DNA from 3 places in the Comamonas sp. Y33R10-2 genome. Region 3 is predicted to be linked to each of the others. Evidence: predicted binding sites of a transcription regulator. Region 3 holds the regulator's gene; each other region holds the start of a gene.

Region 1 (2,268 bases), 1.6 Mb from region 3:
ATACGGCTACGCCGCTGCCCTTGCGTTTTTCAACCTTTTGGCCGGCCTTCTGGCGGGTCTGAGCTGCCTTGATGGCAATCTCAGCGAGTTTTTTGCCCCACTCCACATGCTCGTTGAGCCACAGCTCAAGCACCGGGCGCACAAAGCCCGAGACCAAACGCACGGCATCGCGAGAGTTCAGGCGCTCTTTGATCTGGCCTTGGAACTGCGGATCCAGCACCTTGGTGTTGAGCACATAGCTGGCGCGGGCGAATACATCGTCCGGCATGAGCTTGACGCCCTTGGGCAGCAGCGAGTGCATGTCAATAAAGGCTTTGACGGCCTGAAACAGGCCATCGCGCAGGCCGCTTTCATGCGTGCCGCCAGCGGTAGTGGGGATCAGGTTGACATAGCTTTCGCGCAGCGGCGAGCCGTCTTCGGTAAAGGCCACGCACCATGCAGCACCTTCGCCTTCGGCAAAGCTGTCGTTGTTTTTGTCGGCAAAGCCCTCGCCCTCAAACAAGGGGATGACAGGCTCACCGTGCAGGCTTTGCGCCAGATAGTCGCGCAGGCCGCCCTTGAATTGCCAAGTTTGCGTGTCGCGAGACTTTTCATTGATCAGCGAGACCGACACGCCGGGCATGAGCACGGCCTTGCTGCGCAGCAAATGCACCAGCTCGCCCATGGGCAGGGCTGAGGATTCAAAGTATTTGGCATCAGGCCAAGCGCGCACGGTGGTGCCTTGCTTGCGCTCGCCGGGCTGCAAATCACGAATGGTGAGCGGCTCAATCACATCGCCCGCAGAAAACACCAGTCTTGCGACCTTGCCGTCGCGGTGCACCTGCACTTCAAGGCGTGTGGCCAGAGCATTGGTGACCGAGACGCCCACGCCGTGCAGACCGCCGGAGAAGCTGTACGCGCCGCCATTGCCCTTGTCGAACTTGCCGCCTGCGTGCAGACGCGTGAAGACCAACTCCACCACGGGTGCATTTTCTTCAGGGTGCATACCAAAGGGGATGCCACGGCCATCGTCGTCCACGCTGTACGAGCCATCGCCGTGCATGGTGAACTTGATTTTTTTGCCATGACCGGCGAGTGCCTCATCGGCGGCGTTGTCGAGCACCTCCTGCAAGATATGCAGGGGGTTGTCGGTACGCGTGTACATGCCGGGACGCTGTTTAACAGGCTCCAGACCCTTGAGAACGCGGATCGAGCCTTCGGAATATTCGGTGGACGGTTTAGCTGCCATGGGGGCGAATTGTAGTGGCCTCTCCAGATTAATGCTGGATAAATTCACAGTTGTTTACTCCCAATACTCTTGCACAAAGCCAGAACTTCTGTCTTTGGCATGTGTTTTTGATCGCGTCAGAAGCACTATAAACGCCATAAAAACAATAGCTTGTAGTCTTTTATTTGATAGGTCTTCAGGGCTTTTCATGGTCGAAATCCATGTATTTCCACCATGGGTCGCTCACTTTTTATTTAAATCTCAACGACTTGTATGAGCGCCTGCCGCGCAGGTGACGCCCAAGGCATGTGCAAAGTACACACCAATGCACTTGTTTCGTTAAAGTCGAGTGCTGACAAGATTGACAACAATTTTCCGCACGCACGGCATGACAACTAAGACAACAACACCAGCGCCGCTGTCCATGGCACAGATTCTTCTGTGCGGTGGCGCCATCGTCACCATCTCCATGGGCATACGCCATGGCTTTGGTCTGTGGCTGCTACCCATCACCCAAGATATGGGCTGGACGCGCGAGAACTTCTCGATGGCAATTGCCGTGCAAAACCTGTCATGGGGCATTTTGGGCATTTTTGTCGGCATTCTGGCCGACCGCATTGGCGCTTTCAAGGTGCTGATTGGCGGCTCTATTTTGTATGCCTTGGGCTTGGCCGGCATGGCGCTATCGCCCACCAGTACGTGGTTTTTGCTCACCGCCGGGGTGCTGATTGGGGCTGCGCAGGCCGGCACCACCTACGCCGTGATCTTTGGCGTGCTGGGGCGTCAAATTTCTGCGGCCAAGCGCAGCTGGGCCATGGGCGTGACGGCCGCAGCAGGCTCGTTTGGCCAGTTTTTCATGGTGCCCGTCGAAGGCAACCTGATTGCGCAGTTCGGCTGGTCCAACGCTTTGCTGGTGCTGGCCGTACTCGCCTTGCTGATTGTGGCTCTGGCCTTTGGCCTGCGTGAGCCGGGCTTTGGCAACGGAGCGCCCATCAAGCGCGAACAAACCGTGGGGCAAGCCCTGAAAGAAGCTTGGACCTACCCCAGCTTTTTGCTGTTGA
Region 2 (2,268 bases), 1.1 Mb from region 3:
CTTGGCAGTCTTGGCGTCTGGCATGTCAACGCCGTCGCTTGGCAGCAGCTTGATGCCCAGGCTATCGCGCACCTTGTTTTCAATTTCAAAGGCCAGCGCAGCGTTTTCACGCAGAAATTCACGCGAGTTATCACGGCCTTGGCCGATTTTTTCGCCGTTGTAGGCATACCAGGCGCCGCTCTTGTCCAGAATCTTGGCGGTGACGCCCATATCCAGAATTTCGCCTTCGCGGCTGATACCTTCGCCAAATAGAATGTCGAACTCGGCGGTCTTGAAAGGGGGCGAGACCTTGTTCTTCACGACCTTGACCTTGGTTTCGTTGCCGATCACCTCGTCACCCTTTTTGATGCTGCCAGTGCGGCGAATGTCCAGACGCACAGAGGCGTAGAACTTCAGCGCGTTACCGCCAGTTGTCGTTTCGGGCGAACCAAACATCACGCCAATCTTCATACGAATTTGGTTAATGAAGATGACCATGCAATTGGTCTTCTTGATAGTGGCAGTCAACTTGCGCAGCGCTTGGCTCATCAGGCGAGCTTGCAGGCCGGGCAGCGAATCGCCCATATCGCCTTCGATTTCAGCCTTGGGGGTCAGCGCAGCAACCGAGTCAATCACGATCAAATCCACCGCACCCGAGCGCACCAAGCTATCGCAAATCTCCAGCGCTTGCTCTCCGGTGTCGGGCTGGCTGATCAGCAGCTCGTTGAGGTTCACACCCAGCTTTTGGGCGTAGCCCGTGTCGAGTGCGTGCTCGGCATCAATAAAGGCGCAGGTACCGGCCAGCTTTTGCATCTCGGCAATGACCTGCAGGGTCAACGTGGTCTTGCCCGACGATTCTGGGCCGTAGATTTCGATCACGCGGCCACGGGGCAGGCCACCTACGCCCAGAGCAATGTCCAGACCCAGCGAGCCGGTGGAGACTACCTGAATGTCTTGAACCACTTCGCCCTCACCGAGCTTCATGATGGTGCCTTTGCCAAACTGTTTTTCAATTTGGGCGAGGGCAGCAGCCAGCGCTTTGGATTTTTCGCTGTTGGCGTCGTTGGTCTTGGCGATGGCGTTCATATCAGGCTCCGAGAGGGGTGGGTGACTGTCTGTGGCCAGTCCTGTTTTTGCATTCAGGCTGGATGCTTGAACAGTAGTTTATGGCCTTGTGCCAAACATTTGTTGAAATATTTAGTCAGTTTGCCTTACTATTATTGATGAGCGAAATTTCACCCGTCACCCCTGCGCAAGACGCTTGGCGCCAAACCCATCTGGGTCGCTTGCTAGGTCACGCCATGCGCCGCTTTGATGCCCGTGTGCTGCAGCTCATGGCCCGTGATGTGGATGTGCCGTTGGCGCTTTCCAATCTGGCGGCACGCGACAAGGTGGGGTCAGCGCATGTGCACATCACGCGTCACCTGTCGCTGGCAGGCGACCGCATAACCGATTTGGCCCAGAAGGCTGGCATGACCAAGCAGGCCATGGCCGATTTGGTTTTGCAATGCGAGGCGTGGGGGTTGGTCACGCGTGAGGCCGACCCACACGATGCGCGCGCCAAACGGGTGCGTTTTACCGAGGCGGGACTGGCTTGGCTGAACGCTTTTCATGCAGCGGTGACGCAAGCGGAAGTTGAGTTTCGTGAAGCCGTGGGAGACGATGTGGCCACCGTGGTTGCACTGGGCTTAGAGGCCTATGCAGACGGTTATTAAGAGCCTCTATAAAGCGCTCTGACTACGGCCAAACACCCACAGAGAAAACACCAGTGCGTCTCTACAATGTCTGAAAAAGTGCTCACAGCACACACAACAGCAGGAGACAAACATGCGCATTCTGATTGCCGAGGACGATCAAGTCTTGGCCGATGGTTTGCTACGCACGCTGCGCAGCTCGGGCGCCGTGGTCAGTCATGTGGCCAATGGCAGCGAGGCCGATACCGCCTTGCTGACCAACAGCGAATTTGATTTGCTGATTCTCGATTTAGGCCTGCCCAAAGTGCATGGGCTAGAAGTGCTCAAGCGCCTGCGCGGGCGCGGTGATGCGCTGCCGGTGCTGATTCTTACCGCAGCCGATTCCATCGAAGAACGCGTGCAGGGTCTGGACTATGGCGCTGACGATTACATGGCCAAACCGTTTGCCCTGTCAGAACTAGAAGCTCGCGTGCGCGCCTTGACCCGGCGCGGCATGGGCGGGGCCAGCTCCAGCATCAAGCATGGCCCATTGGTCTATGACCAGACCGGGCGCGTTGCCACCATTGACGGCAAGATGATTGAGCTGTCTGCCCGG
Region 3 (2,268 bases):
CCTGACTGAACAATCTCTACCCAAGGCAGCTCATCTGAGGCCAGCAACTGTTCAAGCCGCACCACATCCAAGCCTGAGTATTGCGCCGCAGCGCGCCCCAGCCAGCGCACACGCCCTTCTTCCACATAAGCGCATGGCCCGCCCTCATAAGAGCGCAGCGCATTCAAACGGTAGGGGTGTACCTTGAGCACCTCACGCGCCGCGTGCACTTCACCGGCTGCAACGACCCATACACCAGCGCCTCCATCTGCAGCAACCACCACCGCATCACGCAGGTTCTGCGGACCATCGGCTTGCAGCGATGTCGCCGGGCGCATGGCGCAGGTCAGCACTACGGGCTTAGTCGGCTGCAGCAGCAGTTGCAGCAGCCAAGTGGTTTCTTCCAGCGTGTCCGTGCCATGCGTAATCACCAGCGCTTTCGTGCCCGCATCGTCCAGCCCCGCCTTCACAGCCTTTAGCAGGCTGCGCCACACTGGCCAATCCATGTCCTTGCTGTCAATTTGGGCAATTTGCACGGCATCCAGTACTTCACCCAGCACCACATCCGCGCCACCACCAATCAACTGTGGCAAATCTGGCACAGCGGCCAAAAGCCCTGCCACACTGAGCTGCCCCGCCACGTAGCCCACACCCTGCGTGCTGCTCTGGGCCTGCCCTGCAATCGTGCCGCCTGTACCCAAAATGACAATCTTTGCTTGTGGCACTTGCTCTCCATAAAAAACTGGTTAAAAATACAGGTACTGTATAAACACACAGATTAAAAATCTCACTAGGCCCAGCCTACTGAAAGACCGGAAGCCCAGACATGCTAGACCACCCTAAGCTCACTCCCCGCCAGCAGCAGATTCTGGACCTCATCCAGTCCAGCATTGCGCGCACTGGTGCGCCGCCTACCCGAGCCGAGATTGCCAGCAGCTTCGGCTTCAAATCTGCCAACGCCGCTGAAGAGCATCTGCAAGCACTGGCACGCAAAGGCGTGATTGATCTGGTCAGCGGCACATCGCGTGGCATTCGGCTGCGCGCTGACACTGTGCGCAGCATCAATGCCGCGCGTGGCAACAGCTTTGCTTTACCACTGAGCAGCATGGCACCACTGGTTCTACCCCTGGTCGGTCGCGTCGCTGCCGGCTCGCCTATTTTGGCGCAGGAACATATCGACCAGAGCTATTCTGTTGAGCCTAGCCTGTTCGCTGCCAAGCCCGACTACCTGCTTAAAGTACGCGGTATGTCTATGCGCGATGCCGGCATCATGGATGGCGACTTGCTGGCAGTCCAATCCACCCACGAAGCGCGCAACGGCCAAATTGTGGTTGCCCGCTTGGGTGAAGATGTCACGGTCAAACGCTTTAAGCGCACCCCGCAAGGCATTGAGCTGCTTCCCGAAAACCCCGACTACAAAGTCATTCATGTGGATCCTGAAGAGCCCTTCGCCATCGAAGGTCTGGCCGTTGGCCTGATCCGCAACACCATGTTTATGTAGTCACAAGGCTAGTCATCAGCTTGCCGCCATCTCACCGCGGCAAGCTGATCCTCTATACCTTTCACTTTCCCTCTCCAGCCCAGGTGGTAGGCGCGAAGCAGTTTTGCTTCGCCCTGGGCGGAGCTTTGCCTTAAAACGCAATCCTGCCCTTATCTGTGCCGCAAGGCTATTAAGAGGAGTTGCCACATGGGATTCGCCACATCTTTGCAGTCTTTGACCCGCTTGAGCTTGAAAGTACTGCCCTTCGCTTCGGCCACAAGCCTGAGCTTTGAGTCCAGCAATAGCAAGAGCATCAAGAGTTCAGAGACAACTGAGTCTGAGCCAGCTTCTTTCATCCCCAGCTCTTTTGAGACTGAGGAATTCAAGTTGACGCACACCAGCATCCCCTTCATGCGCGCCAACCGCTCGCGCCGGCGCAGCAGCAACAGCATCAATACTGGCGCACGCGTTAACAGCAAAGCAAAGGCCAACGCGGCTCATATAGCCGCTACCCAATTACCTCTGGCTTTGCCTGCGCAAGCCGGCCCAGCGCCAGTGTTGTCAGCTACCGCAGCCTCCACAGCCGCCTCGGGACAAGTCAAAATCTTGCAGCGCGAGCCCCGCAAGCAGCCTGAGTGCATGTACATATCTGGCCGCATGGCCGATGTCTGCGCCGCCCTAGAGCGCATGGCACTCAACGAGCAAGCTCTACAGGCATAAAGCTGGGGCTTCGCAGCTCATCCCAAACGCAGAATTTCGGTTTGCTGAGATATGTTCTCTGCCCTCAGCGCACCGGTAAAAACTGCAGA

The links. Region 3 encodes LexA, which represses DNA repair genes until DNA is damaged. Its sites were predicted from a motif close to ACTGTATNNNNATACAGT; they were not measured.
Region 1: KUF54_RS17080 (DNA topoisomerase IV subunit B) is a predicted target of LexA. The motif match lies at 1,262-1,279, and genes of this name have one in related genera.
Region 2: recA (recombinase RecA) is a predicted target of LexA. The motif match lies at 1,123-1,140, and genes of this name have one in related genera.

Annotation. Positions count from the first base shown of each region.
Region 1 covers NZ_CP079925.1:3,778,978-3,781,245, reverse strand. The annotation lists gene KUF54_RS17080 (DNA topoisomerase IV subunit B) at 1-1,228, opposite strand, end outside; gene KUF54_RS17075 (MFS transporter) at 1,596-2,268, shown strand, end outside.
Region 2 covers NZ_CP079925.1:2,614,884-2,617,151, forward strand. The annotation lists gene recA (recombinase RecA) at 1-1,065, opposite strand, end outside; gene KUF54_RS11650 (MarR family winged helix-turn-helix transcriptional regulator) at 1,203-1,694, shown strand; gene KUF54_RS11655 (response regulator transcription factor) at 1,807-2,268, shown strand, end outside.
Region 3 covers NZ_CP079925.1:1,512,869-1,515,136, reverse strand. The annotation lists gene KUF54_RS06800 (asparaginase) at 1-704, opposite strand, end outside; gene lexA (transcriptional repressor LexA) at 806-1,480, shown strand; gene KUF54_RS06790 (hypothetical protein) at 1,667-2,179, shown strand; partial or broken gene KUF54_RS06785 (hypothetical protein) at 2,244-2,268, opposite strand, start outside.